Linked DNA regions of Paludisphaera borealis. The protein of the gene in region 1 interacts with the protein of each later gene in a pairwise test. Links are inferred from orthologs where the notes say so. Each region holds a gene or a part of one and is shown in the gene's direction. Other genes may lie near its edges.

Region 1 (14,183 bases):
CTCGACCCGGACGGCTCGATCAACCCCGACAACCTGACGAACATCGCCGGGCTGGAGGCGCTCGACGACGCCGACCTGGTCGTCATGTACACGAGGTTCCGCAAGCTGCCCGACGCTCAGCTCGCGCGGATCGTCAAGTACGCCGAGAGCGGCAAGCCGATGATGGGCTTCCGGACGGCCTCGCACGCCTTCAAGTACGACGGCGGTCCCCACGCGGCCGAGATGAACGAGGCGTGGACCCGGAAGATCTTCGGCCAGAAGTGGATTACCCACCACGGCCACTTCGGCGACGGCAAGGAGCTGCTGACCGCTGTCTCGATCATCCCATCGGAAGCCAAGAACCCGGTCCTGCGCGGGGTGTCGCCGTTCAAGACCTACTCGTGGCTGTACCACGTCGAGGGGGGCGGCGACAGCCTCTCCGGCTCGCCTGAAAAGCTCCTCATCGGCACGGCGCTCAAGTCGGGCCACGCCAAGGAGCACGACCGGTTCCCGGTCACCAATCCGGTCGCCTGGACCAAGACCTACACCGGCAAGAGTGGCGTCCCCGCCCGGGTCTTCTTCACGACCCTCGGCCACCCGTTCGACTTCAAAGACGAGTCGATGCGCAAGCTATCGCTCAACGGCGTCTTCTGGGCGCTCGGCCTGGAGGACAAAATCCCCCCGAGGGTGTGAAGGCGGACCTCGTCGAACCCTATGAGCCCAACAACTCGGGCAACGGCGGATACAAAAAGGGCCTCAAGCCGGTCTATCTGGAGACCGGCTCGAAGCCCTGAAATCGGCGATGGGTTGGGCTTGCGGGTCAGGGGGTCTGCTCGCCGATGACCTGGAGCGGGTTGCCCGGAATGTTGGGGAAGAGGGGGTTCGGAGGCGGGACGTTGGTGGCGGGGATGCGGAGGTTGTCGTAGCCGGTTAAGTTGCCGCCGATGTAGATGACCTGGTCGACCGCCCGGCCGACCGAGAACTTGCTGGAGGTGTCGATGACGAGGCTGCCCAGGATGTAGGCCCCGACGGTAGGGAACGTCGCGGTCGAGGTGGTCCCCACGACGGTCGCGTTCAGGGAGAGGACATTGCTGCCGGTGCCGGTCCCCTTGGGCGCCTGCGAGACGAGACCGATGTCGCGGCCGATGGCGAAGTTGGCGCCGTTGGTGAGGGTGATGCTCTGGCCGACGTTGAGGAGGTTGAGGTCGCGGCCGATGTTGATATTGGTTCCGCTGAGGGTGATGCCCTGGAGGACGTCGAGCGTGTTGACGTCGCCGCCGGTAGTGATCGAGGCGCCGGGCTGGATCGACCGGAAGGCGATCCGGTCGATGGCCTGGGTGCCCATGGCGGTAATCGGGCCGGTCAGGTCGGCTGTGTGGAATCCTTCGATGGCGCCGATGTTGCCGCTGTTGATGGTGACCTGGCTCACCTGGAGGGCGTTGTTCTTGTTCGCCTGGCCGTAGGCGAAGCTGTGGGCGTAGCCCTTGCGGATCGCCTGCGGCAGCGGGTTGATGGTCAGCTCGGTGTTGGAGGTCGAGCCGTCGACGATGATGCCGACCGAGCCGTCGGCCTTGGGATAGACCCGGACGGTCCCCTGCGGCTGCGGCGTCTCGGTGGGCTGCGCGGTCTGAAGCGCGAGCGTTCCCGAGCCCTGGGCGTAGGCCCCGGCCTGCCCTTCCGCGGCGGATGTTTGTGCGGTGTTGGAGATGTACGCGAGCTGGATGCGGTAGTGGGTGCCGTCGACGGCGACCACGTTGACGGCCTGGCCGCCGCGAACCGTCTGGACGGCCGCCGCGTGGATCACGCGCGGGTTCTGGCTGATCCCCGGCGCGTTCTTGGTGAACTGCGGGAAGTTGACGACCCGAGCCGGTTTGGGGGACGGGTTCTTGAGCAGCCTCTGGGAGATGTTGAGGTACTGCCGGAGCGAGACGGCGGAGAGAACCACCCGGTCTTCGAGTCGTGCGTCGAGCGTCGGCCGGAACGCGCGCAGCGACGATCGGGACCTGTTCGTGCGTGAGACCGACATGCGACGATCCTCCGTGGTCGCGGTGGCGGGCTCGGAGAAACTCCTTCCCTGGCGGGACGAACCGGCGAGGCGGGCGAATCGACTTCGCCCGCCCAGGTCCGCCAGGACCGAGCACCGCGCGGGACGTTCGGCGCTATCCTCCGCCGAATCCCGCACTGGTCTCTGGTATCGGCCCCGAATCGGGTCGGGGACCTTCCAAACAACCCCCTCGGAGAGCCCCCTGGTCGTCGCGCGAGGGTTGTTCTCAGGGGGGCGATTGTGACGGGTGTAGCGTTCGGCCCGAAAGGAACGAGGCGGGGCCGGGACTTACAGGTCGGGGGCGTTGAAGGTGTCGCCCTGGTTGACGTCGCCGGTCTGGAGCCCCTTGCTGAACCACTTGACCCGCTGGGCCGAGGTTCCATGCGTGAACGAGTCGGGCACGACGTAGCCCTGGGCCTGCTTCTGGAGCGCGTCGTCGCCGATGGCCGTCGCGGCGCGGAGGCCCGACTCGATGTCGCCGCTTTCGAGGACGTGCCGCTTCTTCTCGATGTGGTGGGCCCAGACGCCGGCGAAGAAGTCGGCCTGAAGCTCAAGCATCACCGACAGCCGGTTGGCCTCGGCCTTGTCGGCCTGGCGCTGCATGCTCGAGATCTTCTCGCTGATCCCCAGCAGGTTCTGGACGTGGTGGCCGATCTCGTGGGCGACCACGTACGCCTGGGCGAACTCGCCGGGCGCCTTGAACTTGCGCTTCAGCTCGTCGTAGAAGGTCAGGTCGATGTAGACCTTCTGGTCGCCCGGGCAGTAGAACGGGCCGACGGCCGAGCTGGCGAACCCGCAGCCTTCGGTCCTGACCTGGTCGGAGAAGAGGACGAGCGTGGGCTCCTGATATTTCCGCCCCATCTTGGCGAACTGCTCGTTCCAGACGTCCTCGGTCATGGCCAGCGTGGCCTTGACGAACTTGCCCTGCTCGATTTCCTCGGGCGTGAGGTCGCGCTGCTTCTGCTGGGCGCCTCCCCCCCCGCCGGACCGCCGGCCCCCTGCATCACCCGGAGCAGCGGTTGGGGGTCGATCCCCAAGAACAAGCCCAGAAGGATGATGATCAGCGTCCCGATCCCGCCGCCGACCATGGCGCCCGTCGAGAGCCCGCGACGGTCCTCGACGTTCTCACTCTCACGTTCACCTTGCCAGCGCATGAAGTCGACTCCCCAGGTTGCTCGATCAAAGCCGCGGCGACGGTCCGCATTTTCGCATGGAGGGAAGCTCAAGCGAAAGTCGGGCCGCCACGGAAATCTTTCTCATTTGAAAGGTATTTCCATGCATCGCCGGAGGCAAGGGCGCCGGGCTCAATCCGCGATGGGTTCCAGCCGCTTGCATTCGACCCAGTGGATCGATCCCGCGTGCGGGCCGTCGGCGATCTGGAAGCGGGCGTCGTCGCCGTCGACGGCCAGGACCACGCCGGTCGTCCCGGCCGCCACGGTCGTCGTCTCGATCTTGGGCTGGGCCGGGGCCTTCCGGCTCGATCGGCGACCGGCGGCGGGCGTGGCCAGATCGGTCAGTTTGACCTCCGCCTCGCCGGGCTCGGCGATCAGCCGGGCCTTGCCGCCGACCTTGAGGTTCCAGAGGCCGTGGCCGACCGGCTGCGAGCAGCCGCCGCCGACCATCATCGAAATCAGGAGAAACGGGAGGAGGAGCCGCCGCATCGGGTCTCGTCTTTCATCTCGTCAATAACTATCGGACGAAACGACCTCGCCGCCGTTGGCGCTGCCGAGCGCCTGCCAGGTCGGGAGGCTGATCGAGTTTTTGATGAACTGGACGTGGCCGTCGGCGAAGAGCGTTTGCACTCCGCCCGGGTGCTTGCTGCGGGAGGTGATGTTGAGGGAGAGCTGGCTCCAGAACGGGTCGCTCTTGTCGCTGTGAGGCAGGCCGCCGCGGCAGTCGACCCGCGCGTCGTTGGGGACGCGCCGATGGTTGTACATGCTGTGCCCGGGCGCGCCGTAATGCCACTTGCTCCCCCGCGTAACCTGAAACACGAGCGACGCGGCGGGGGCCACGCAAAGCGATTGGTAGTCGGCGTCGTTGGTGATCGGCGCCCCGTTCGTCTTGTTGTCGCCGGTGATGACGAAGCCGTTGAGCGGATCGGCCGCGAAGGCGATCCCGGGCGTCGATCGAAGCGACTCGCTGATCGCCGCCGTGTTCGACAGGCCGTCGGTCAGGTTCGAGATCTTGACCGCCGTATTCTCATAGAAGACCCCATTGGGCGTGATCCCCAGCGGCTGGCCCGAGCCGTCGAGCGGGCTCGTCGTCACCGGATACACATTGCCGACGTTGAGGAGATAATTGTGCATCCCGAAGTTGGCCTGGGCGTACTGCGGAGGGCTGGGATCGCTCGGGCAGAGGAAGCTCGCGATGAAGATCGCGGCCCCGGTGGTGTTGGCCAGGTCGATGTCGGGGGATAGGTTGAAGTTGAAGGCGTTGAACACCGTCGTCAGCTCAAGCTGCGGCAGCATCTGGGCGTAGGCGCCCCAGGTGTTGCCCCGGCCGGCGATGTGGCTGTTGATCCGGCCGGGAGGGAATGCATTGTGAGCCGAGACGTAATTGTGCAGCCCCAGACCGATCTGCTTGAGGTTGTTCGAGCACTGCGCCCGCCGGGCGGCCTCACGGGCCGACTGCACGGCCGGCAGCAACAGCGCGATCAAGACCGCGATGATCGCGATCACCACCAAAAGCTCGATCAACGTGAACCCGCGAACGGCTCGATCCGACTTCATCGACGTTCCCTTTCGGAGCGGCGAGCCCCTTGTAATCCCCCTGCCCTGGAGGCACGATTCTATCAGCGTTGCGCCAGGATCATGGACGAGATGAAGATTGTATGACCTGTCACGAGGATGTTCAAGGTCCGGGCGAGGGTGGTTGGATGAGCGAGGAGCCGAGGCTGGAGAACGTGGTTCGGGCGTTCCGCGAGCGCCGGGGGTGGTCGCAGCAAGACCTGTCGGCCCGGGCCGGGCTGTCGCGCGCGGGGGTCAGTGCGATCGAGACGGGCCGGCTGGCGCCATCGACGGCGGCGGCCCTGGCGTTGTCGAAGGCGCTCGGCTGCGCGGTCGAGGACCTGTTCCGGCTCCGGTCGGCTTCGACGGTCGAGGTCGGCGACGGCCCCTGGGCCTGGCCCCCGCCGCCGTCGCGGTCGGCCTGCCGCTACTGGCGGGCGACGCTGGGAGGTCGGACCCTGGCGTATCCGGTCGAGGTCTCGCCGCTGGGACTGCCGGCGCACGACGGGGTGTTCCGCGACGGCGTGTTCGAAGACCTGCCGCACGTCGACGCCGACCGGACGCTGGTCGTGGCCTGCTGTGATCCGGCCGTCGGGCTGCTGGCCGAGGCTTTGGCCCGGACTGACGGCGTCCGGCTGATCGTCCTGAGTCGGTCGAGCCGCTCGGCCCTCGATCTGCTGTCCCGCGGCCTGGTCCACGCGGCGGGCGTCCACCTGGTCCGGGCCGACGACGCGGCTGGGAACATCGACGCGGTGCGAGCCGCCGAGCCGGATCTCGGCGCGTTCCGCCTGCTCCGAGTGGCCGACTGGGACGAGGGGATCGCCCTGGCTCCGTCCCTGCGGGTCTCGACGTTCCGCGAGGCCGTCCGGTCGCCGATCCGTTGGATCAGCCGCGAGGCGGGCTCGGGCGCCCGCGCCTGCCTGGACGAGGTCTTCATGGAGGCCGAGGGGGGAACGCCGCCGCCGTCGCTGGGGGCCGCCCGCGACCACCGGGGCGTGGCCGCCGCGATCCGCGACGGCTGGGCCGACGCCGGCGTCTGCCTGCGACTGGCCAGCGACGAGGCCGACCTCGCGTTCCTGACCGTCCGCCGCGAGGCCTACGACCTCTGCTTCCCCGATTCGCTCGACGCCGACCCGCGCATCCGGGCGCTCGTCAAGGCCGTCCGGTCGACCCCCTATCGCCGCCTCCTGGCCGACCTCCCCGGCTACGACGCCTCGGCGACCGGCTCGCTTCAAAAAGCGCGCGGGCCGCGCGAGCGAGCGACGTGACTCGACATGAGCTTTCGTTAAGCTCTGCTAGCCCGGGAGAATCGTTGTAGGTAATCTAATCGGTTCGGTGGAGCGTCCTCGAACCTCGCTCTCCCAACGACGCAACCGCTTGGCTTCGATGAGCGAAGCGGTTTTTCTCGATCTTCCCAAGTGGAGAAACTGGATGAAGAGCCTGATCTGCGGTGTGAGCATGCTGGCCCTGGTCGTCGCGGGTGGACTGGTTTCCCGGCAGGCCGGAGCGGCCGACGAGTCGGTCACTTCGGAAGTGGTCATGAAGAAGCTGTTCGCGGGGAAGACCTCGGCGAGCGGCATTCTGAAGGCTGAGTTGAAGGGCGAGAAGCCCGACTGGGCGAAGGTCAAGAAGGCGGCTGAGACGTTCACCAAGTACGGCCCGGCCCTCGGCAAGAACGACGCGCCGCGCGGCGAGAAGGCGTCGTGGGACAAGCTGACCAAGGCCCTCGCCGACGCTTCCAAGGAGCTCGAGACGGCCGCCAAGAAGGAAGACCTCAAGTCGGTCCGCGAGACGGCCGCCAAGATCGGCAAGTCTTGCAAGGGTTGCCACGACGCGCACAAGCCGGAAGACTGACCCCGCTCGTGTGGCGAGTCGAGAGTTTGTTTTATAGGCAACGACTGATGGGTGGCACGGGGTCGGTTCGCCGAACCCGTGTTTGACGGGCTGCGGCTGGCGTCCACGGGTTCGATCGAACCCGTGCCACCCCGATTCAAGGGCATGAGCCACTCCCGTTGCGACCGGCACCGAACCGATCAGGGGTAGAAGCGGCTCTCGCGGTAGCTTTGCCCGCCGGGGTACATGCCGGTCAGCGCGTCGGGCTTGTTGATGCTCTTGGCGTGGCCGTCCAGGAACAAGACGTTCGAGCTGCCGTGCCGGTCCCAGGGAATCCAGGTGTCGAGGACGTCGGTGCCCAGCCAGATGTCGTAATCGTCCTGGCGCGGGTCGCCGGCCACGGGGCTGGCGAGGATGCCCGCGGCGTTCCGCTCGTTCATGATCACGAAGTTCGAGGTCCCCATCTCGTACTGGAACCTCTGGAACGAATACCGTCCGTACCGCCGGGTCTTGTGCGTCAGCAGCGAGTTCATCAGGTAGCTGGTGCGGTCGGACACGCCGTCGACCAGTTGGGTGTCGGGGTCGGTGAACGGCTGAGGGTACGAGATGTCGGACATGCACCGGAAGATCTTGGCGTCGGCGACCTGCACGCCCCCGTGGGCGATCGCGTCGTTGGCGTACGCCGAATTGACGTACGGCATGATCTTGTCCTCCCAGTAGATCTCGGCGAACGATTCGGCCGCGCTGGTCTCGGACAGGACGTCGGCGTTGAACGGATGATGGAGGAAGAACTGGCCGTTCCAGTCGTCGAAATATTGCATGAACCCCAGGCCGATCTGGTGCATGTGGCTCTGACAGTCCATCCGCCGGGCCGCCTCGCGGGCCCCCTGCACAGCCGGCAGCAAGAGCGCGATCAAGACGGCGACGATCGCGATCACGACCAGAAGCTCAATGAGGGTGAAGCCGCGTCGGATCATGACTGAGGACCTCGGGAAAAGTCCGGTTGAGTGTGAAGTCTTAGGAATTCGTAATAACAAATCCTGGGCGGGTCTTCCAGGGGCCAGGCTCCGGCGGTCGATTTCTTGGGGCGCAACGGGGTCGATGGGTATTCGGAAAGGCGGCGGGCGATGCAGTATCCGTTGATTTCGACGAAGGCCGCGCGGTTCACCGAGAGCGTGATCCGGGGGATGTCGATCGAGGCGAAGAAGTACGACGCGGTGAACCTGGCGCAGGGGATGCCCGACTTCCCCGCGCCTCAGATCCTCAAGGACGCGGCGTGCCGGGCGATCCAGGACGACGTCAACCAGTATGCCGTCACCTGGGGGGCGCACGACCTTCGGCACGCGATCGCCGACCACGCCGGCTGGCACCTGGGGCTGACGGTTGATCCGGAGACCGAGATCACGGTGACGTGCGGTAGTACCGAGGCGATGCTCGTGACGTTGATCTCTTTGATCAACCCGGGCGACGAGGTGATCCTGTCGCAGCCGTTCTACGAGAACTACTGGCCCGACTGCGTGCTCGCCGGCGCGACGCCCCGGTTCGTGCCGGTCCGCCCGCCGCACTGGAAGTTCGACCCCGACGAGCTGGCCGCCGCGTTCAACGACCGGACCAAGGCCATCGTGCTCTGCAACCCGAACAACCCCACCGGCGCGGTCTTCACTCGCGAGGACCTCGAACCGATCGCCGCCCTCTGCCGCAAGTGGGACGTGGTGGCGATCACCGACGAGATCTATGAGCATATTCTCTTCGACGGTCGCGAGCACGTCGCGCTGGCGAGCCTCGACGGCATGCACGAGCGGGCGGTGACGGTCGGCGGGATGTCGAAGACCTACTCGGTGACCGGCTGGCGGGTCGGCACAATCCTCGCGAACCCGACGCTCACGAAGACGTTCCGGCAGATCCACGACTTCGTGTCGATCGGCGCGGCGGCCCCGCTTCAGGAGGCCGGCGCGGTCGCCTATCGCCTGCCTCGGGCGTATTACGACCATCTGGCCAGCGACTACCAGGCCCGCCGCGACCGCTTCTGCAAGGTGCTCTGGGAGGTCGGCTTCGAGTTCGACGCGCCCGAGGGGGCGTATTACATCATGGCCGGGATCGGGCCGTTCGGGGCCGTCGACGATGTCGAGTTCGCCCGTCGCCTGGTTCGAGAAATCGGAGTGGCGACGGTGCCGGGGTCGAGCTTCTTCCAGGACAAGGAGCTGGGCCGCGCGTACACCCGGTTCTGCTTCTGTAAGCGCGACGCCACCCTCGACGCCGCCGCCGAGCGCCTTCGCGCCCTCCGGGTCATTGTCTGAGCCGGGCCTGTCGAGCACAATCGAAGCGGGTTGATCGACACCTCGTCACGGGAGACTTTGCATGCGGTCGCTTCTTCGTTCCTCGGCCCGTCCGACGCTCGCCCTGGCGACTCTCCTCGCGATGCTGGCCGGCGGCTCGCCCGAAGCCTCGGCCCAGGCGAACCTGCCGTACACGGACACGCCGAGCTTCCAGAGCCGGATCGATCCATACGGGATCAACTACAACGCCAGCGCCATGAGTTACGGCCTGCCGGGCGTGGGCGTCTCGCCGTGGAACCCGATCGTGCAGGCCCAGCTCAATCTGGGGATGCGGACCGCCCGGTACAACATGTACAACGCCTGGACGGCCTCGAATTACCAGGCCGCCAACCTGTACAACCAGCAGGCTGTGGCCCAGGCGCTCCAGAACCAGAAGATGATGGCGACCATGGCGCCCCGGTACGACGTCCGGACCCAGGAGCCGGCGTCGACGGCCGCGACGACCGACGACAACCAGGGCTTCAAGCCGCTTCCCAAGAGCCAGGTCTTCTCGCCCGACGGCAAGGTGATCTGGCCGAGTGGAGCCCCCGCGACCGGCGAACTAGGCAAGGAACGGGACGCCGCCGAGGCGGCGATTCTCACGGTCGTCAAGGAGTTCGCCTCGACCCGCCGGGCCACGATCGCCAGCGTCAGCGAGGCCAAGGAGCGGCTCTACGCCTACGGCAAGCCGGCCCTCCGCGACCTGAACCGCGAGAGCCGCCCCGACGCCGTTAGGCTGCTCCGATTCATGGCCAGCCTCGAATTGCTCCTCGACGCCATGGCCGGTGCCTGACCCCCAAGACTTGAGCGCCTACTCGAGCGGTCCAAGGCGGACGGTCCCCGCCCATCGCGATTCTGGCGATGCCTGCGCTTCGCGGCTGCCGCACGCTTTGCTCTGATCGTCCGCTTCGGCGGAGGCCTGTTGGAGCGGCGACGTCGGAGCGGCTCGGTCGACGTACGGTATCCGGCCCAACGAATTGATGATTAGAATATTTTGATGTCGGAAGATGATATGGAATTGAATAATGCCGGAGCTTTCGACGGTCCGCCCGCCCCTGGCGACGCCGGAAGTGCGGCGAACGCTCCCCGCTATGACGCCTTCATCAGTTACAGGCACATCGAGCCGGATCGCTCCTGGGCGAAGTGGCTGCATTCTGCGATGGAATCCTACCGCGTCCCGCGGAAGCTGGTGGCGGACTTGGGGATCCCTCCGCGTGTCCGCCGCGTATTCCGCGACGAGGAGGAGTTGGCGGCGTCGAGCGACCTGAGCTTCTCGATTGACGCCGCCTTGAAGGAATCGAAGTGCTTGATTGTCATTTGTTCGCCGAGGACGCGCGAATCGCGGTGGGTCAACGAAGAAGTCTTGCGATTCCGCCGGTTGGGTCGGCACGATCGCATCTTCGCGGTTTTGATTGAGGGCGAGCCCGGGGAATCGTTCCCGGATTCGCTGATTGAAGTAGGCGATCTTCACGCCGAGGGGAGCGTGACGGCTCACGTCGAGCCTCTCGCCGCGGACGTTCGGCCGACGGAAGGGAGCAGCCTGTGGCGCACCCGATCCCTGGCCAAACTCAAAGTGTTGGCGGCTGTTCTGGGGTGCTCGTTCGACGACCTGCGTCGGCGGGAGCAAGAGCGGCGCATGCGCCGATTGATCGCTTTGAGCGGAGTGCTCTCGCTCCTCCTGGTCACGATGACCGGCCTCGCCGGGGTGGCGTTGTGGCAGCGATCCGTCGCCGAGTATGAATCGCGCGTCGCCGAGTCTCGACGCCTGGCCGCGGAGTCGACGGTCGCCCTCTCCCCATTCCCCCAGCGCTCCGTGCTACTCGCATCCGAAGCCGTGCTGGCGAATTTGCGAGCGGGAGATTCTCCCCAGCCCGAAGCGGAGCAGGCCCTCCGCGTCGCAGTCGCCCGCGTCGGCGGTCGCACGATCGGAATTCACGACGCGCAGGTCCGTCAAGTGGTTGTGAGCGCCGACGGCCGTTGGTCGGTCAGTAGGGACGCCAGAGGGGCCTGTCGCGCGTGGGACCTGGGGGCGCCTCGCCCGACCAGCCGCCCCTTGGACGTCCCAGGCCTTCCGGGCGTCGCCACTTCGCTGGGCATGGCGCCGGCTGGGAGGAAATTCGTCATCGGCAGCGGCGAGGGGCCGGTTTTCGTTTGGGATTCGGGCCAAGGTCCTGGACTTACGCGAGCCAAGAAATACTCCGGCTTGCGATCGAGCGCGGTGACGGTGGCCATGGATCCAGGAGATCGATGGCTGGCGGCCGCATCGCGGGAATACCTTGTCGACGTGAGCAAAGAGGTCGTCGAATTACGGCTGTGGGACACAGCCAGTGAAGACGCCGAGTCAGGTTCCCGCGTCCTTGCGCGGATCGAGAGCAAGGCTTACGACCCCTCCGACTGGTCATTCGATCGAATCGATTTTTCCCCGGACGGGAAGTGGCTCGTGGCCTGGGGCGAATCCAGTTTGAAGACCGAGGCGCGTCTGTGGCCCGTCGGCGGCGGCGGGGAGCCGAGACCTCAGGTGTTGAAACATCCGAAGGGGCTCCTCTCGCAGCTCGCCTTCGATCGACAAGGCCGATGGTTGGCGACGGCCAGCGATTCGGAGGCGGCGGTGCGGGTCTGGCGGCTCGGCGCGACGACCCCCGCTTCCAAGATGATCATCCTGCCCGGTCAGAACGCCGTGGTGACCTCGATCGCCTTCAGTCCGGACGGCCGATACCTGGCGGGCGGCGGCGGGGACGGCCGGGTCCTCCTCTGGGATCTCGAGTCGCTCCTTCCTTCCTGGCAGCCTCGCCAGTTGGTCGGGCATGGATTCCCGATCGTCGGAATGACGTTCACGGGCGAGGGCGAACGGCTCCTGACCATCGGCCGCGATGGGCTGTTCCTCCTCTGGAGCGGTGTGAAGGCCGCCGGCCCGTTGACCGCCTCCCGTCTGGCCTCGCCGGCAGGTCGAGATTTGAGAGCGGTTCAGAATCTACCTTCGCGCTACCTCGCGACCAGCAGCGACGCCCGCTGGTTGGTCGCCGGCGAAGAGAACCAGGGCGCCGGACTTCGCGTATGGGACCTCGGCCGGATTTCGAACCACCTGGCTCAGGCCGAGAAGAATGCGAGAAACGCGAACGCCGCCCCATTCCTCCCCGAGGATCTCGGGTTCCTTGGGGTGACCCGCCTCAACGGGCACGACCTGAGCCTGGTTGACCTGACGATCGCCGGGGCCACGCCGCTGCTGGCCACGGCCGGTGGGGAAGGGATCATCCGGGCCTATGATCTGGAAGGCGGAGGACCTGCATCCTCACCGGTGACGTTCCGAAACACGAACTATGTGTCCGACCGAAACATCGCCTCGGCCGATCGCTTCATCACCGTGGATTCCGACGGAGGCGTTGAGACTCGCGTGCTTGCGAAACCTTGGACTGTCGCCTCCCGGACCAAGCTGGCCGGTCTTGGCGACCTCGCCGGCCTCGGAGCCGATAAGATTCGCATCGCCGATGACGGTCGGCTCGTCGCGGCCGGTTTTCGCGACGGAACGGTCAAGACCTGGAGATTGGACGAGCAGAATCCGGCCTCGGCGCGCGAGGCGACGGTCCTCGTCGGCCACCGCTATCCCGTCGGTCAGTTGACGATCGCCCCGGATTGCCGCTGGATCGTGGCTTGGGGCGCCGTCGTCGTCCCAAGCTTATGGGGACTGCCGGGCTCGACCGCACCGCCGGGACGTGTCGAGCTGCGCGGCCATCGGACTAGCGTCGCATCTTGCACGTTCCTCGGCGACGGTTGGCTCGTTACGGCCGATCGGGGCGGCATGATCATGGTCAGGGATCTGACCAATGCAGAGTCGATCTCCCATCCCGTGACGATCGCCCAAGGAACTCGCGTCACGGGACTGCAGAGCAGCAAGGATGGTCGGTGGCTCGTGGCGTATGGGGATAAAACCAAACTATGGGATGCATCGCTAGGATGGGGGCGGGGCGAACCCATGGTTCTTCAAGGCCACCTCGGGATCGTGAGGACTGCGGACTTCAGCCCGGACGGACGAATTCTGGCGACGGCCGGCGACGATGCCACCGTCCAGATCTGGGAGCCCGGGGTAGGCAGACGCTGGATTTTGAAAGCGCACGAACTGCCGATCGACTCGATACGCATAAGTCCTGACGGCCGATGGCTCGCCAGTGGGAGCCAGGACCAAGTCATCCGACTCTGGGACCTCCACGCCGCCGACCCGTCGCAGTCGGCCCGGTACATCGGGACCCTGGATACGACAGTCAATCGGATCTCGTTCAGTCCCGACGTGCGGTGGTTGATAGCCACAGATCTGAACGGCATGACAGGCTTTTGGCACACAGGGATCAAAGACCTGCTAGAAATCGCTGGGATGATCGCTGGGCGCAACCTCGCTCAGGCCGAGTCCCGACAATACTTTCCGGGCCAGGCGGCGCCCTTGACCTTCCCGGAGCTACCCGTCCCAGGGGAAGGTTTCCCTTATCGTCCTGTCGCAAGTTCCGTCCCAGGGGTGTTGGATGCGGAGAACATCCCCCTTGATGCAACGAGCGGCCCCCAGAAAGACGGCGGCAAGTAAATCCTTGGAGCGGCGTGTTGGTTCATCGCGCCATCCAAGCGTCTATGAAGACCTTGCGGCCCGCGTCAGTGACTCGTTCAGGTTTCAGAGCGACCTCAAGAGGGAGTCGTAGGAGTCCAAGGCGAGGGCCGCGCGGAAGCTGCTGGCCGCCAGGCTCGATCGCCTATTTGGCCTGCGCCATCAGGCGGTCGATGGTCGCCGTGACGTCCTCGTAGAGGTGGTCGGAGTAGCCGACGTGGACGTCGGCGACCTTGCCTTCCTGGTCGATGATCACCAGGGTCGGGAAGCCCTGAACGCCATACTTCCCGGCGAGATCCATCGATCGGAGCACGGGGTACGCGATGGCCATCTCCTTGACCACGAACCGGGCGTCTTTTTCCTCCTGGTCGTTGTTCACGCCGAAGACGGCGACGGGCTTGTCGTGGTAATGGGCGGCGACCCGCTTGACCTGCGGCATCGCCCGCATGCACCAGCCGCAGCCGCGATACCAGAAGTCGAGGACGACCACCTTGCCCCGGTATTGCGCCAGCGAGTGCGAATGGCCGTCAAGGTCCTTGATCTCCGAGGCCGTGTTCGACTTGGACAGGGCGCTGACGACTCGGTTGACGGCGGGGCTCTTGGTCTCAAGTGATCCCCACGCTGCGGCCGGCTTGCCGAGCAGGCCGGCGAACCGCTTGGCTTCGTCGACCTGGTATTTGGAGTACTTGTCGTGATCC
Region 2 (15,504 bases), 390 kb from region 1 along the record:
TTAAGGGGAGGGCGAGGCTTCCGCACTACGCGTTTGGGGGACTGACTCTGAGTTGCGCGTGGTTCGAAATCCGAATTCCCAGCCCTCCGTGCGTCGAGCCTTTTCCGATTCCGAACTTCGACGAGCCCTGCCAGATAGAACCAGGGTCGACGATCGATCATCAACGGCTTCATCGGTTTGCGCCCCCCCGTCGTGGCGACTTGCGGCTTGAGCCGTCCCCCCTCGCGTTGCATCCATCGTCGGCAAACCTAGCACGATTCACAAGGACCTTCGAATCCTCTCACACGCGATACGTCAATCTCCGCCGATTCGTCCGGGATCTGCTAGAATACAATGTCCTGGACGCGGGTACATAGCCGCGTCGGTCCTCTAAGGAGAGAGTTCGCTCATGGCCAGTCGCCCGTTCGTTCACTTGCATTGCCACAGCCATTACAGCTTGCTCGACGGCCAGAACAAGCTGCCGGACCTGGTCAAGCAGGTCAAGGCGCTGGGGATGCCGGCGATCGCGGTGACGGACCACGGCAACATGTTCGGGGCGATGGAGTTTCTCCGGGAGGCCAAGTACGCCGGCATCAAGCCGATCGTGGGGATCGAGGCGTACGTCGCACCCGGTAAGCGGACTGACCGCTCGACGAACGGGTCGGGGGATGAGAAGTTCGCGTATCACCTGACGCTCCTGGCCAAGAACGGCGTCGGGTTCAGGAACCTCCTACGGCTCACCTCGCGGTCGTACCAGGAGGGCTACTACTACAAGCCGAGAATGGACAAGGAGCTGCTCGCACGGCACAGCGAGGGGTTGATATGCCTGTCGGGCTGCGTCGGGTCCGAGTTCTCGCAGCACTTGCTGCACGACCGCACGGCGGCGGCTGAGAAGTTGGCGATCTGGTATCAGCAGACCTTCGGCGAGGACAACTTCTTCGTCGAGATCCAGAACAACGGCCTGCAAATCCAGCGCGATGCGATGGAGCGGCAGGTCGACCTGGCTAACCGGCTGGGGATGCCGCTGGTGGCGACCAGTGACGCCCACTACCTGAGGCAGGACGACCACCTTGCGCACGACGCCCTGCTGTGCATCAATACGGGCAAGACCGTCGACCAGCCGCTCGACAAGCCCCGGTTCGTCGCCGACGACGGCCGGCTGTCCGACCAGTTCCACGTCCGCAGTCCCGACGAGATGTACGCGGTCGTCGGCGGCCACGAGGAGGCCCTTGCGCAGTCGGCCCGGATCGCCGAGAGCGTCGAGGAGAACTACACCAGCCTGAACCTGGGCAAGCGGCTGTTCCCGTCGTTCAAGCCGCCGGAGGAGAAGACGGCCGAGGACTACCTGCGCGAGCTTTGCGAGCAAGGTTTAATCGCTCGGTACGGCGCGTCGCCCCCCGCCGAGGCCCGCGAGCGACTTGATCACGAGCTGGGTACCATCAACCGCATGGGGTTCGCGTCGTACTTCCTGATCGTCTGGGATTTCGTCCGCTACGCTCGCGAGAAGAGCATCCCGGCCCTGGCTCGTGGATCGGCCTGCGGTGCGCTCGTCAGTTACGTGCTCTACCTCAGCAACGTCTGCCCGCTCAAGTACGACCTGCTGTTCGAGCGGTTCCTCGACCCGAACCGGTCAGAGGCGCCCGACATCGACATCGACCTCTGCCAAGAGCGTCGGTACGAGGTCATCGAGTACGTCCGCCAGAAGTACGGCCAAGCCAACGTCGCGCAGATCGGCACGTTCGGAACCATGAAGGCCAAGGCGGCGATCAAGGACGTCGGCCGGGTGCTCAACCTCCCCCTCGCACGGGTCGAGGAGATCAACAAGCTGATCCCCACCCGGCTGAACATCACGCTCGAAGAGGCCCTCAAGGAAGAGCCGGCGCTGCGGAAGATGGTCGAGCAAGATCCGGACATCGAGCGACTGATGACGTTGGCCCGCCGGCTGGAAGGCTCGGTCCGCAACGCGAGCACGCACGCGGCCGGCGTGGTGATCGCCGACCAGCCGCTGGAATCGCTGGTCCCCTTGCAGGTGATCCGCCGCGGCGACAAGGAAGAGGTCGTCTGCACCCAGTGGGACATGGGCGACGTCGAGAAGGCCGGGCTCCTGAAAATGGACTTCCTCGGCCTCCGCAACCTGACGACGCTGGAGGCCGCCGTCCGCCTCATCAACGCCCGGAACCCGGACGCCCCGATCGACATCGACAACCTGCCGCTCAACGACCCCAAGGCGTTCGAGCTGCTCCAGCGCGGCGAGACCAAGGGCGTTTTCCAGCTTGAGAGCGCGGGCATCCGCGACCTTCTGGTGAAGATGAAGCCCGACCGATTCGCCGACATCATCGCCACCAACGCGCTCTACCGGCCGGGCCCGCTCAACGGCGGCATGGTCGACGAATACGTGGATGTGAAGAACAACCGCAAGCAGGCGACCTACTTGCATCCGGTGCTCCGCGACGTCCTGGAAGAGACCTACGGCGTCATGGTCTACCAGGAACAGGTCATGCGGATCCTCAACCGCCTGGGAGGCATCGAACTCTCCAAAGCGTACGCGTGCATCAAGGCGATCTCGAAGAAGAAGACCGAGACGATCGCCGAAGGCCGCGACCAGTTCATCAAGGGCTCGATCGAGAAGGGCCTGGAACGCGACCAGGCGTCGCGGATCTTCGCGCTCATCGAGTTCTTCGGCGGCTACGGCTTCAACAAGTCGCACAGTACGGCCTACGCGCTGGTGGCCTACCAGACGGCCTACCTGAAGTCGCACTACCCAACCGAGTACATGGCGGCCGTCCTGTCGTCGGAGATGAACGGAGCGGAGCGCGACAAGTTCTTCGTCGAACACATCGACGACTGCCGGCGCATGGGCATCGAGGTGCAGCGGCCCGACGTCAACCGCGGGAGCACGACGTTCACGGTCGTGACCGAGGGCAAGGTGGAGTTCGGGCTCGAAGCCGTGAAAGGGGTCGGCACCAAGGCGGTCGAGGCGATCCTTCGGGCTCGCGAGGAGGGGGGGCCGTATCGAAGCCTCGACGAGTTTTTCGAGCGGGTGTCGACGCGTGAGGTGAGCGCCGCCGCCGCCGAGACTTTGATTCGCGCCGGGGCGTTCGACGGCTTCGGCGCTCGAAGGTCGCAGCTTCTGGCCGTCCTCCCCCGCGCCATGCAGGCCGGACAGGCCAAGCAGGAGGACCGCCGCCGCGGCCAGCGCGGACTGTTCGACGAGCCCGAAACTCCGGCGCACGGCGCGCACAATGGAAACGGCAACGGCGTCGCGCCCGGCGTCGCCAACCTGCCAGACGTCCCCGAACTCCCCGACGTCGATTTGCTCAGCGGCGAGAAGAAGGCGCTGGGTTTTTATATGTCGAACCACCCTTTGACCCGCTACGCGGCGACGCTTCAGGCGTTGTCGACGCACCGGACGACGGACCTGGCCTCGGCCCCGGACAAATGCGAGGTGCTCCTCGGCGGCATGATCACGAACGTCCAGGTGCGGAACGTCCAGAAGAGCCGGTCGGGCCTGACGCGAATGGCCAAGCTGACCTTCGAGGACCTGGACGGCAGCACGCCGGCGATGCTCTGGCCCGAGGAGTTCGCCAAGCTCGGCGACCTGATCGTGAACGACGCGATCGGGTTCGTGAAGGGGACGATCGACCGCCGCCGCGATCCCCCCGAGCTGGTGATCAGCAAGATCATCCCGATCGAATCGGCGTCGTCCGAGCTGGCGCGCGGGGTCGTCGTGCGGCTGCACAAGGGACTTCAGCAGGACGCCGAGCTGGAGCGTCTGCTGCGGATCGTCCGGGTCCATCCCGGCGGCCTGGACCTCTATCTTGAGATTTTCGGGATCGAGAACGTCCGCCGCGTGATCTACCGCGCGGGGGCCTCGCTGCGCATCCGCTGCGACGAGAAGATGGTCGCCGAGATGGAGCAGGTCGTCGGTTCGGGCAACGTCCGCCTGCTCGGCCAGCGCGGGGCGACGGCGCGGGCCGAGTCGTCGGCCAAGCCGGCGGTCGCGGTGCGCGTCGCGGTCCCCGAGCCGATGGACGACCTCGACCCCACCGACGACCTCGACGACGATTGAGAGCCCGGCGTCGCCCCGAGCGAGGCGGTCTTCATGAATTCTTCGCGCGACATTCTTTGATGCTTCGCTCGCCTCCCCTCTCGCGTGGATATACTTTTCATCGTCGGCCCCGACTAGCGATCGTCGCTGCTCGGGCGGCTCCCAACCGATGATGAAACACGCAATGATATCGAAAATACAGAATGCGTTGCGGCCGTTGCTCCTGGCCTTCGGGTTCGGGCTCGCGGGGTTCCTGGCCGGCTGCGGCAGTTCGGATTCCGCTCCGACGTCCATGACGACGTACCCCGTCAAGGGTAAGGTCTTGCTCGCCGACGGCAAGCCGTTGGCGTCGGGCGTGGTCGTCTTCGCGCTTCCCGAGAAGGGGATGGAATTCGAGGCTCCGCTCGAGTCCGACGGCTCGTTCGCGCTCAAGAGCAGCTACGGCGAGGGCGCGCCCGAGGGGTCGTACAAGATCCGGATTCAGGCCGACCTCTCCAAGCCGGCCGACCCCAAAGCCCGCGGCGGCCGCCGCTCGGGCGCGAATCTGGCCTATCCCGCCAAGTACGGCGATGAAACAACCTCAGGCCTGACGGCCGTCGTGAAGCCTTCCGCCAACGACCTTGAGCCGTTCACGCTCGCCAAGTGACAGGTTGTTATAGCCTGTCATCTCGATCAGTTGATTCTTGAAGTGGATCTTCCGGAGCGGTCCGGCGGTCCGTGAAGCCCCCCCGATCGCGGCTTCTTCCTTCTCCCCCCTTCGTACCGGCCCTTCCGCTTTACAGCCATTCCACGGAGAATCGATTCCATGAGATCTCTCGCGAGATCGCCCCGACGCGGCGGCTTCACCCTGATCGAACTGCTGGTGGTCATCGCCATCATCGCCGTTTTGATCGCGTTGCTCTTGCCGGCCGTGCAGTCGGCCCGCGAGGCCGCCCGTCGCGCCCAGTGCACCAACAACCTGAAGCAGATCGGCCTGGCTCTGCATAACTACGAGAGCACCAACACGGCGTTTCCTCCGGGCGGCGAGTCGACGAACTACAATCCCTCGACGGTCGGTTCGGCGTCGGCGGTGCCGATCACGCAGTTCGTGGACGGCAACTGGAGCACCTTCGCCCGTCTGCTCACGTTCATCGAAGGCGGCGCGTCGTACAACGCGTTGAACTTCAACGCCAAGGAGTACAACGAGGCCTCCGGCATGAACTTCACCGGCGCCTCGACGGTCATCTCGACCTTCCTCTGCCCGTCGTCCTCGCGTCAGCCCGACGGCGGCAGCGACGGCGTCGACCCCAATGATCCGATCACCACCCGGGCCGGCCGGGGCTACGCTTACGACGACTACGGCCCGACCGTCTACACCGACATCAGCCCGCTGGGCGTGGCCATCACCCCCGGCTCCGCCACCCCCTACCGCGATAAGACCACGCGGCAGGACGGCCTGCTGAAGCAGGGTAAGACCTCGATCGGCGAGATCACCGACGGCACCAGCAACACCATCGCCATCGGCGAGGACGCCGGCCGCGACCCCCGCTTCATCAGCCCCTACACCGAGGGCGAGATCTACGGCGGCGTCGCCGGCTCCGGGACCTTCCCGGGCGAGCAGGGGCCCGCGGGCGGCCCCGGCGTCAAGCGTCGCTACTGGCGATGGGCCGAGGCCGACACCGCCTTCGGCGTCTCGGGCGCGCCCAACAACAAGTTCCGGCCGATGTGCGAGGCCGCCGGCTGGACCCAGACCGGCGTCTCCGCCGGCAACAACGCCGGCGCCAACGACGAGTTGTTCTCGTACCATCCCGGCGGCGTCAACGTCCTTATGGGCGACGGCAGCGTCCGGTTCATCAAGGACTCGATCAACGTAGTCACCCTCCGCGCCCTCATCACCCTCAAGGGCGGCGAGGTCATCAGCTCTGACGCTTATTGATCGGATCGTGTGAACGCGGCTTCAAGCAAGACCCCGGAAGTTCGCCCTCGGGCGGGACTTCGGGGTCTTCGCGTTTCCTTCGCCGCTCATTTCTCGTAGAGCGGATCGAGGACGACGATCCGGGCCGAGTCGCCGTCGTGGACAGCCATCTTGCCGCCGGGATACATGCAGCCGCCTGCGAAAGTCCCGTCCTTGGCGAGGGCGTAGAACGAGACGTTGAAGGTCGTCTTGCCGTCGGGCCGTCGCCGCTTGGGGTCGCGGACGCTCGTCTCGGCGACCCGCTTGAGGGCTTCCATCACCGCGTCCTTGGCCGTCAGCCCCCGGCGCATGGCTTCGACGATCAGGTGACTGGAGAGGTTCAGCAGGTTCGCCTCGCCGACGCCCGTCGAGCCGGCCGAGCCGACCTCGTTGTCGAGGTAGAGCCCCGCGCCCAGGATCGGCGAATCGCCGACCCGCCCCGGGATCTTCCACGACAGGCCCGAGGTGGTCGTCGTGCAGCCGAGGTCGCCGTGGGTATCGAGCACCGAGCAGTGGATCGTGCCGGTCACCCGCTTCTTGATGTATTCATGAACATGGTCGGCGACCTCCGGTTCGGGCGGCGGGACCCAGTCGTCGTTGGGGTCACGCGTCTCCTTCCAGTGCAGCCAGATCTTCCGCGACTCGTCGGTCAGCAGGTCGACTTCAGGGAACCCGTGGGCGCGGGCGAACCGGAGGGCGCCGTCGCCCACGATCAGGCAGTGCCGGGTCCGCTTCATCACCAGCCGGGCGACGGCGGCCGGGTGCATGATGTTGCGGATCGACGCGACCGAGCCGCCGCCGTGGGTCGGGCCGTGCATCACGGCCCCATCCAGCTCGACGACGCCGTCCTCGTTCGGCAGGCCGCCGTAGCCGACCGAGTTGTCGGCCGGGTCGGCCTCGACGATCGCGACCCCTTCGACGGCCGCGTCGAGCGGGTCGTAACCGTTCTTGACCAGTTCGACCGCCCGCTCGACGGCGCGCAGGCCGTTGCCGCTGGCGACGGCCGTCGGCCTTCGAGACCCCACCGTCGCCGGCGGCGACGCCCCGATCGCCAGCGTGCTCAGGCTGGCCGCGGCCGTCGTGCCCATGAAGAAACGTCGGTTTATAGGTCTGCGCATGGCGTCTCACTCCCGATGATCGTCGGCGTCGACTCCCCACGTCGATTTCATCGTACCAGATCAACGCCCGGAATCGACTCCCGGCCGATCCGTCGGGCGCGCGGAGAAGCCCGCGAGTCGAATCGAAGGGCGATCGACCAGCGGGCTCGACGGTGTTCTCGGGTCGGCGAGGCGGCCGACGAGCGGCTCAGCGGATGGTCCGGCCTTCGCGTTCGAGCCCGGCGACCTTCGAGGGCGAGCTCATGAAGCAGGTGAAGCTCTGGGCGCCGGCGCGCGGGCCGTCGGCGGATGGGGCGACCATCCGGAATCCGCGGTGGACGGTCTTGGGCTCCTGGCCCGACTCGCGCATCGTGATGGCGAACGTGCAATTGCGGTCGACGCTTCGGACCTCGACGTCGCGGAAGACGAGTGTCAGCTTGCCGTCGGACGCCACGTGGCGGGTCTGGCTCTTGAACCGGCAGGCGGCGTTGCCGGGCTTCACTTCGACGTCGCATCCCCCCGAGCCCAGGCCGCCGATCACCAGCCGGAGTTCAATCGACGGCGACTTCGGGCGGACGTCGGCCTGCTCGGCCTTCTCGCCCACCGGCTTCTTGGCGTCGTCGGCGGGTTTCTCGGCCTTCGGGGCCGGAGCGGGTGTTTTGTCTTGAGAGAAGCAGGGGGACGCCGGGACGATCCAGGCCCCCGCCGCCAGTGCAAGCGCCATCTTTGACCAGACTCGCATCGCGGTTCGACTCCGTTCTGAGGGCTGGCCGACCCGTCCTGAGTCGCCCTTCGACGGTCGGCGGGTACATCGTCCCGATCGAGCCGTCTCCATGTCCACCATTTGAGGGAAAGCCCGGCGTCGGGCTCGACGACCCCAGCGCGGACGGTTCGACAACCGTCGCGTGATCGTTCGACTTCCCTCCGCGGGCACGCGCCCGGGTCGGCAAAACCGACCCGGTTCTTGAGTCTTCGTCGAGGTGAGCCGCAGATTACTCAGGTTGCGGCACGCCGGCAAGATCAGATCTTGCGAGGCTCGCCGGCGTGGGAATCCTGAATACCGGGCGGGGTCGGGTCAGGGCGTCCGCGCGACGACCGGGGGGATCGCTGGGGTTGCGACGGGCTCACCGGGGACGCGAGGCGCGATGAGCCGGGCGACCGGGGGCTGATCCGGGGCGCCCGTGTTCAGCTCGCGGGCCGTGAACACGCCGTTGACCATCTGGTTGACCGACGGGCTCATCCAGCTCAAGATCAGGCCCTGGGGGAAGACGCCCATGAGGACCGTGAGCACCACGAGCGGGGCCGCGATGACGAGTTCGCGGAGGCTCATGTCGGGCAACCCTTTCCAGGCCTGGTTGCGGCCGAGGAAGACGCGCTGGATGGTCCAGAGGATGTAGCCGGCGGTGAGGACCACGGCGGCCGCGGCGACGACCGCCAGCCGGACGCTGTAGTTGAACGCGGCCAGCAGGACGAACACCTCGGCGACGAAGCCGCAGAGACCCGGCAGGCCCATCGACCCGAAGAAGATGACGTACGAGACGGCCCCGTACATCGGCATGATGTTGTTCAGGCCGCCGAGTTTGTCGAGGTCGCGGGTGTGGGCCCGGTCGTAGATCACGCCGACGAGGAAGAACATGCCGGCCGAGGTGATGCCGTGGGCGAGCATCATGTACATCGCCCCGTTGACGCCGTAGGCGTAATACTGGGGGCTGTTCGACAGGTTCATCACCGCCATGCCGAGCGTCACGTAACCCATGTGGCTGACCGAGCTGTAGGCGACCAGCTTCTTGAAGTCGGTCTGGGCCATGGCCACAAGCGCGCCATAGATGATGCTGAAGACCCCGAGCGCGGCCACGAAGTACGACCAGTCGTACGCGCCGGCGGGAGCGAGCGGCCAGGCCAGCCGGATCAGGCCGTAGCCGCCGATCTTGAGCAACACGCCCGCCAGGATCATGCTGATCGGCGTCGGTGCCTGGACGTGCGCGTCGGGCAGCCAGGTGTGGAACGGGAACGACGGCAGCTTGATGATGAAGCCGACCAGGAAGAGGACGAAGATCCACCCCTGGATGTACCGCCCGTAGTAGCTCGACGCCGTGGCGATCGCGGTCAACTCGACGATGTCGAACGAGTGGCCGTGGAACGCCTGCGCCTGGCCGGTGGCGTTGACGAGGCTGATCGCCCCCGCGTCGCCCGGCCAGAAGTAGAGGATCAGGATCGAGACCAGGATGAACACCGAGCCGAACAGCGTGTAGAGCAGGAACTTGATCGCCGCGTATTCCCGATTCTCGCCTCCCCAGATGGCGATCAGGAAGTACATTGGCAAGAGCATGATCTCGAAGAACACGTAGAACAGGAACAGGTCGAGCGACACGAACACACCCATCATGCTGGCGACCAGCAGCAGGAAGAGCCCGTAGTAGCCCCGGACCTGGCGGTCGATGTTCCACGAGGCGATGCAGGCCAGCAAGCTGATCAGGCCGGTGAGCACCACGAGGCTGAGGCTGATGCCGTCGAGACCCAGGTAGTACTGGATGTTGAACGCGGGAATCCAGGCGCGACGGACGACCAGATCGCCTTCACCCTGCGATTCGTCGGTGACGACGACGCTTCCGCCGGCGTCGGCCACAAGCTGGTTCTGCGAGGCGCGGTACTGGAGCGGGGTCGCCGCCTTGGCGTCGCCCAGATATACGCCGAGCGCGACGAGCGTCGCCGCGAAGTTCGCGACCATGAAGGCCGTCGCCACGTACTTGACCAACGACTCGGACTGCTTGGGGATCAGCAGCACGACTGCCGCGCCGATCAAGGGGAGAAGCCAGATGGACGTCAGGAGTAGGTTGTCGCTCATGTCGCGGGCACCGGTTGGGAGGAGGTTTCTCTCGCGTCTGGCTCGTCGCGTCGGTCGGGGTCAGGTCAGGTCGAGACAGGTCGCGCGCCGTCAGCCGCCGACCCAGGCGAAGACGCCGGCGAACAGTCCGACGAGCGCCACCGCCAGGAACATCAGGTAATTGCGGAGCTTGCCGGTCTGGATCGCCCGGCTGCGGTCGCCCGCGACGTAGACAAGGTCGGCGAGGGCGTTCACCGCGCCGTCGACGCCCAGCTTGTCGAAGAGGCCGTTGAGTCGGCTGAGCCGTTCGGTGGCCCAGGCCGCGCCGTTGACCATACCATCGATCAAGAGCTTGTCGAACCGGCCGCACAGCCTTGCGAACGCCAGGCAGGGGTTGATCAGCAAAGCCCGGTAGACGTCGTCGAAGTACCACTTGTTCTTGAACAGGGTGTGGAGCCCCCGGAACTGCGCCGCGGTTCGGCCCGGGTTCAGCCGCGTCGCGGGGAAATAGGGGAGGCCGACGGGGGCGTAGTAGAGCGCGCCCAGGCCGATGCCGATCACGCCGATCGCCAGAGAACACCCCACGGCGTACCAGTGGGCCCAGTGGGCGTTGATCACGCCGGCCGGCTCGCCGTAGGCGATCAACGATTCGAGCACCGGCACGCCGAACGGCAGACCCGCCCAGACCGTCCAGCCGACGAACACGCTGAAGAACGCCAGGATCACGAGCGGCCGGGTCATGATCGCTTCGCTCTCGTGAGCGTGGGCGACCGGGTTCAGATCGTGGGCGCTGGCGCCGTGGCCGTGCTCGGCCTCCTCGTGCGCGAGCGCCTGCTCCTCGTCATGGGCGTGGGCGATGGCGGCGTGCGCCTCGCCCCGGAAGCCGCGCGCCTCGCCCGCGAAGACCAGGAACCACATCCGGAACATGTAGAACGCGGTGATGGTCGCCCCCAGGGCCGGCAGGACGAACAGCATGAAGTGCTGGGGACTTTGCGACACCCGCGCGATCGCCGCGGCCAGGATCGCGTCCTTCGAGTAGAACCCGCTGAAAAACGGCACGCCCGAGATCGCCAGCGTGCCGATCAGCATCGTCGTGGCCGTGATTGGCATCTTCTTGCGGAGGCCGCCGAGGCCCGGCATCTCATAGGTGTGGACGCTGTGGTAGACGCTGCCCGCGCCAAGGAACAAGAGCGCCTTGAAGAACGCGTGCGTCACCAGATGGAACATGCCCGCGGCCCGGCCGCCGACGCCGATGGCCAGCATCATGAAGCCGAGCTGGCTGATCGTCGAGTACGCCAGCACCTTCTTGTAATCGGTCTGGACCATCGCGATCGTGGCGGCGATCAAGAGCGTGACGCCGCCGGTGTAGGCGATGTACAGCAGGACGTCGGACGTGAAGACCGGGAAGAACCGCGCGACCAGATACACGCCCGCCGCGACCATCGTCGCCGCGTGGATCAGGGCCGAGACCGGCGTCGGACCGGCCATGGCGTCGGGGAGCCACACGTGGAGGGGGAACTGGGCGCTCTTGCCCGCGCATCCGGCGAAGATCCCCAGCCCGGCGATCGTCAGCATCCAGTACGGGATCTGGCGGTGCGGCGCCGCGCCGACCGGCTCGCCGTGGGGGCGGAAGTCGACGACGTTCTGCGCGTCGGCCCCGTTGGCGGTGTGGAGTTGCCCCGTCGAATCGCGCAGGCCCTCGCTGATCTCCTGGAAGTTGAACGTCCCCAGCGTGGTCCAGAGCAGGCCCAGGCCGATCAGCATCCCCACGTCGCCCACGCGGTTGGCCACGAACGCCTTGTTGGCGGCGTCGGCGTTGGACTTCTCTTCGTACCAGAAGCCGATCAAGAGGTACGAGCAGAGCCCGACCAGCTCCCAGAAGATGAAGATCATGAAGAGGTTCGGCGATGCGATCAGACCGAGCATCGAGAAGCAGAACAACGACAAGAACGCGAAGAACCTCGGAAACCGAGGGTCGTCGTGCATATAGCCGATCGAGTACAGGTGAATCAGCGTGGCGATGAACGTCACCATCAGGAACATGATCACCGACAGACTGTCGATGTACACGCCCAGCGGAAACGAGAGCGGCTTGGCGGCGAACCGGTCGAGGGCGCCCGCCGTCGGCGCGCCCAGCAGCACCCAGTCGTAGTTCGCCTTCCAGACCAGCGGGGCCGGGTGGGTCGCTTCGTGTTCGGCGCCGGCGGCCTCGGCATGGCCGGCGTCGGCGCTGGCTTCATGCTCGCCCGTGGTCGTCGCCGCGTGATGCTCGGCGAACACGCCCTTGGCCTCGATCAGGAAATAATCGAGGAACCCGATCGCGCTCAGCACGCACGACAGGCCGATCGCCCCCGTGGCGATGTAGGCGTTGAGCCGTTTCAAGCGGCCGATGAACAGGATTTCGATGGTAAACGCCGCGAGCGGAATCAACACAGCGGCCACGTAGAGACCTACCTGCCAGTTCATGTCGTCTCGTCCCTCGGCGACTGCGTTGAACGCTCTCGATTGCTCGTCCCGCGACCTCGTCGACCCGATCGCCCGCCTGGAGAGGCGGAGCCTCTATTGAGATCGCCTCGCGGCGGATCTTCCTCGTCGTTGCGGCGGGAACCAAGGCGATGAGACGCCGGGTCGGACGAGATCGTGAACTATGTCACAGCCGAATTCCCGTTGCAAGACCCTCGCGCCCTCGGTTTCTTGCAATCGACGACCGGCGGCCGGCCCGGCGCGGGGCCGCGAAGCATAGCTCTTGCGTGCTCGCGCCCGAGACCAGAGACTGATAGGCTGTCAACCAAGACCCTGAACGACAAGGAGAACTGAATCATGCCTACTGTAACCGTCGAGGGAGAGAAGTCGTTCGAGGTCGAACCGGGCACCAAGCTCGTGCTGGCCATCGAAGACGCCGGCATCGACGTCATGCACCGCTGCGGCGGCAACGCCCGTTGCACCACCTGCCGGGTCGAGGTTCTGGCGGGCGATCCCGCGCCCGCCGAGCAGGTCGAGATCGATCGCCTCGCCCGCGAGGAGAACCTCGCGCCCAACATCCGGCTCTCGTGCCAGATCCGCGTCGAGTCGGATCTCTGGGTGAAGGTGATCAACCGATCGTCGGAGACCGGCGTCCCCGCCGGCACGCGTCCGCTCGATTGACGCCGCCGACCACCGCCGCATCGTTTTCAACGACCACCCACTCCGGTGAGGATCGCTTCGCCATGCCGCTCGTCGTTCGTCTTCTGATCGTCTTGGCGCTCGCGGCGGCCCTCGCCGGGGCGGATGCGTCCGCGCAGCAGCCGAAACCCGAAACCGGCTCGCCGAGGCCGCACGAGGTCCCCGCGCTCGCCGTCGAGAAGTACCGCCTGCCCAACGGCCTGACCGTCCTGCTTCACGTGGACCACAAAACGCCCGTCGCGGCGGTCAACGTCTGGTACAAGGTCGGCTCGAAGGACGAGAAGCTCGGCCGCACCGGGTTCGCCCACCTGTTTGAACACATGATGTTCCAGGGGTCGAAGAACCACGACCACGAGTATTTCGACCCGCTCGAAAAGCTGGGGGCCAACATCAACGGCACCACCAGCGAGGACCGCACGGTCTACTACGAGTCGACCCCCAGCAACGCGCTTGAACTCGACCTCTGGCTCGAAGCCGACCGCATGGGGTTCCTGATCCCCACGATGACCCAGGCCAAGCTCGACAACCAGCGCGAGGTGGTCAAGAACGAGCGCCGCGAGTCGGTCGACAACGCGCCTTACGGGCAGGCGGCCGAGGCGATGCTGCAAGCGCTCTACCCGCCCGAACACCCGTACCACCACTCGGTGATCGGGTCGATGGCCGACCTCTCGGCGGCGAGCCTGGCCGACGTCTCGGCCTTCTTCCGCACCCACTACACGCCCAACAACGCCATCCTCTGCGTCGCCGGCGATATCGACGTGCCGAAGACGAAGGCCTGGATCGAGAAGTACTTCGGCCCGATCCCCAAAGGGCCCGATGTCGAGAAGCCGAAGCCACAGGTTCCAGTTCTCGACGCGGCGAAGCGCGTGGTCATGACCGACCGCGTCACGCTCCCCCGCGCCGAGCTGGTCTGGCCGACCGTGCCGAGCAACCATCCCGACGAGCCGGCGCTCGACGTTCTGGCGGCGGTTCTGGGCGAACTCGACAAGGAGAACCGGCTGTTCCGATCGCTGATGTACGACCGCCAGCTCGCCGCCGGGGTCAGCGCCTCGCACCCGACCCATCTCCTCACGGGGACGTTCGAGGTCGTGATCGAGGCTCGACCCGGCGAGAAGCTGGAGCCCCTCGTCAAGATCGCCCTTGAGCAGATCGAGCGGCTGAAGCGCGAGGGGCCGACGGCCTCTGAGGTGGTCAAGAGCCAGAACGCGCGGGAGAGCGGGCTCATCATGGGCCTGCAATCGGTCTCGCGCAAGGCCGAGGTCTTCAACCAGTACGAGGCGTTCATCGGCGACCCGATCGGCTATCGAGGCGAGCTGGACCGGGTCTTCGCCGTCACGCCGGCCGACGTCCAGCGCGTGGCCAAGAAGTACCTGACCGACCGGTTCGTGGAGCTCGACGTGGTTCCAGGGCCTCCCGCGAAGCGCGCTCCCGAAGTCGCCGTCGACCGTGACAAACAAACGCCGGTCGAGGACGCCGCGGCGGCCGCGCCGCGCGACGCGTTCGATCGCGGAGCCATGCCCAAGGTCGGTCCCGCGCCTCGGTTCGAGCCGCCGAAGTTCGTCCGCCGCACGCTCGGCGATGGGCTCCCGTTGCTGGTCGTCGAACGCCACGAGTTGCCCATCGTGAGCATCGATCTCGTCATCAAATCGGGCGAGACGTCGACCCCTTCTGGCAAAGAGGGATTGGGCTCGCTGGCCGTCAGCCTGCTCGACGAGGGGACGAAGACCCGTTCGGCGCTTCAGATCGCCGGCGAGACGTCCGAGATCGGCGCGAGCCTCGACGTCGGCGGCGGCTTGGAATCCTGCTCGGCGAGCATCACGACCCTCAAACGCCACCTCGACAAGGCGCTCGACCTCTACTGCGACGTCCTGCTCAACCCGACGTTCCCCGAGAGCGAGCTTGATCGGCTGAAGATCCTCCGACTCGCCGACATTGAGGCCGAACACGATTCGGCCGAGGCGATCGCCGCCGAGCTGTTCCCGAAGCTGGTCTTCGGCGCGGGCCACCCGTACGGCCGTCCGCAACTGGGGACGCTCGAATCGGTCCGCTCGATCACCCGGGCCGACGCGGTCGCGTTCTTCGAGAAGATCTTCGTTCCCGCCAACGCCGCGATCGTCGTCGTGGGGGACGTCGACCCCGAGGAGATCACGCAGATCCTCGAAGCCCGGCTGAAGACGTGGAAGGCTCGCCCCGCGCCGCCGGTCGTCGCCCCCGCCGCCCCGTCGGCGCCCGGCGAATCGGCTCTTTACCTGGTCGACAAGCCCGAAGCCGCGCAGTCGGTCGTCACGATCGGTCGGCTGGGCGTGGCGCGGAAGTCTCCCGACGTACCGGCCTTGAACATCCTCAACGCGATCCTCGGCGGCCAGTTCTCGAGCCGGCTCAATCTCAATCTCCGCGAGGACAAGGGCTACAGCTACGGCGTCAGCTCCGAGTTCCTCACCCGGCGCGGCCCCGGGCTGTT

The links.
Region 2: the proteins of BSF38_RS13915 (region 1) and dnaE interact in binary tests that used the Escherichia coli proteins (3 or more experiments, as listed by UniProt). The link is inferred for Paludisphaera borealis from one-to-one orthologs.

The regions. Positions count from the first base shown.
Region 1 is NZ_CP019082.1:3,585,802-3,599,984, reverse strand. What follows is about bases 6,872-9,794. They hold BSF38_RS13915 (pyridoxal phosphate-dependent aminotransferase), read left to right. Parts: upstream 6,872-7,709; coding sequence 7,710-8,879; downstream 8,880-9,794. Other genes in these bases: BSF38_RS13910 (hypothetical protein), read left to right, coding at 8,941-9,690; BSF38_RS13920 (DUF1559 family PulG-like putative transporter), read right to left, coding at 6,872-7,559. Also shown: BSF38_RS13955 (ThuA domain-containing protein), read left to right, coding at 1-672; BSF38_RS13950 (autotransporter outer membrane beta-barrel domain-containing protein), read right to left, coding at 800-2,005; BSF38_RS13940 (hypothetical protein), read right to left, coding at 3,328-3,684; BSF38_RS13935 (DUF1559 domain-containing protein), read right to left, coding at 3,706-4,752; BSF38_RS13930 (substrate-binding domain-containing protein), read left to right, coding at 4,899-6,017; BSF38_RS13925 (cytochrome c), read left to right, coding at 6,181-6,603; more of BSF38_RS13920, read right to left, coding at 6,783-6,871; BSF38_RS13905 (WD40 repeat domain-containing protein), read left to right, coding at 10,534-13,467; BSF38_RS13900 (TlpA family protein disulfide reductase), read right to left, coding at 13,631-14,183. UniProt on the Escherichia coli protein: Shows aminotransferase activity with methionine and histidine as substrates, and to a lesser extent also with phenylalanine.
Region 2 is NZ_CP019082.1:3,191,465-3,206,968, reverse strand. What follows is about bases 5-4,248. They hold dnaE (DNA polymerase III subunit alpha), read left to right. Parts: upstream 5-388; coding sequence 389-4,048; downstream 4,049-4,248. Other genes in these bases: BSF38_RS12370 (carboxypeptidase regulatory-like domain-containing protein), read left to right, coding at 4,212-4,248. Outside these bases: more of BSF38_RS12370, read left to right, coding at 4,249-4,673; BSF38_RS12365 (DUF1559 domain-containing protein), read left to right, coding at 4,833-5,942; BSF38_RS12360 (glycosylasparaginase), read right to left, coding at 6,029-7,078; BSF38_RS12355 (hypothetical protein), read right to left, coding at 7,266-7,799; BSF38_RS12350 (complex I subunit 4 family protein), read right to left, coding at 8,133-9,902; nuoL (NADH-quinone oxidoreductase subunit L), read right to left, coding at 9,993-12,347; BSF38_RS12340 (2Fe-2S iron-sulfur cluster-binding protein), read left to right, coding at 12,702-13,025; BSF38_RS12335 (M16 family metallopeptidase), read left to right, coding at 13,088-15,504. UniProt on the Escherichia coli protein: DNA polymerase III is a complex, multichain enzyme responsible for most of the replicative synthesis in bacteria. This DNA polymerase also exhibits 3' to 5' exonuclease activity. The alpha chain is the DNA polymerase catalytic subunit.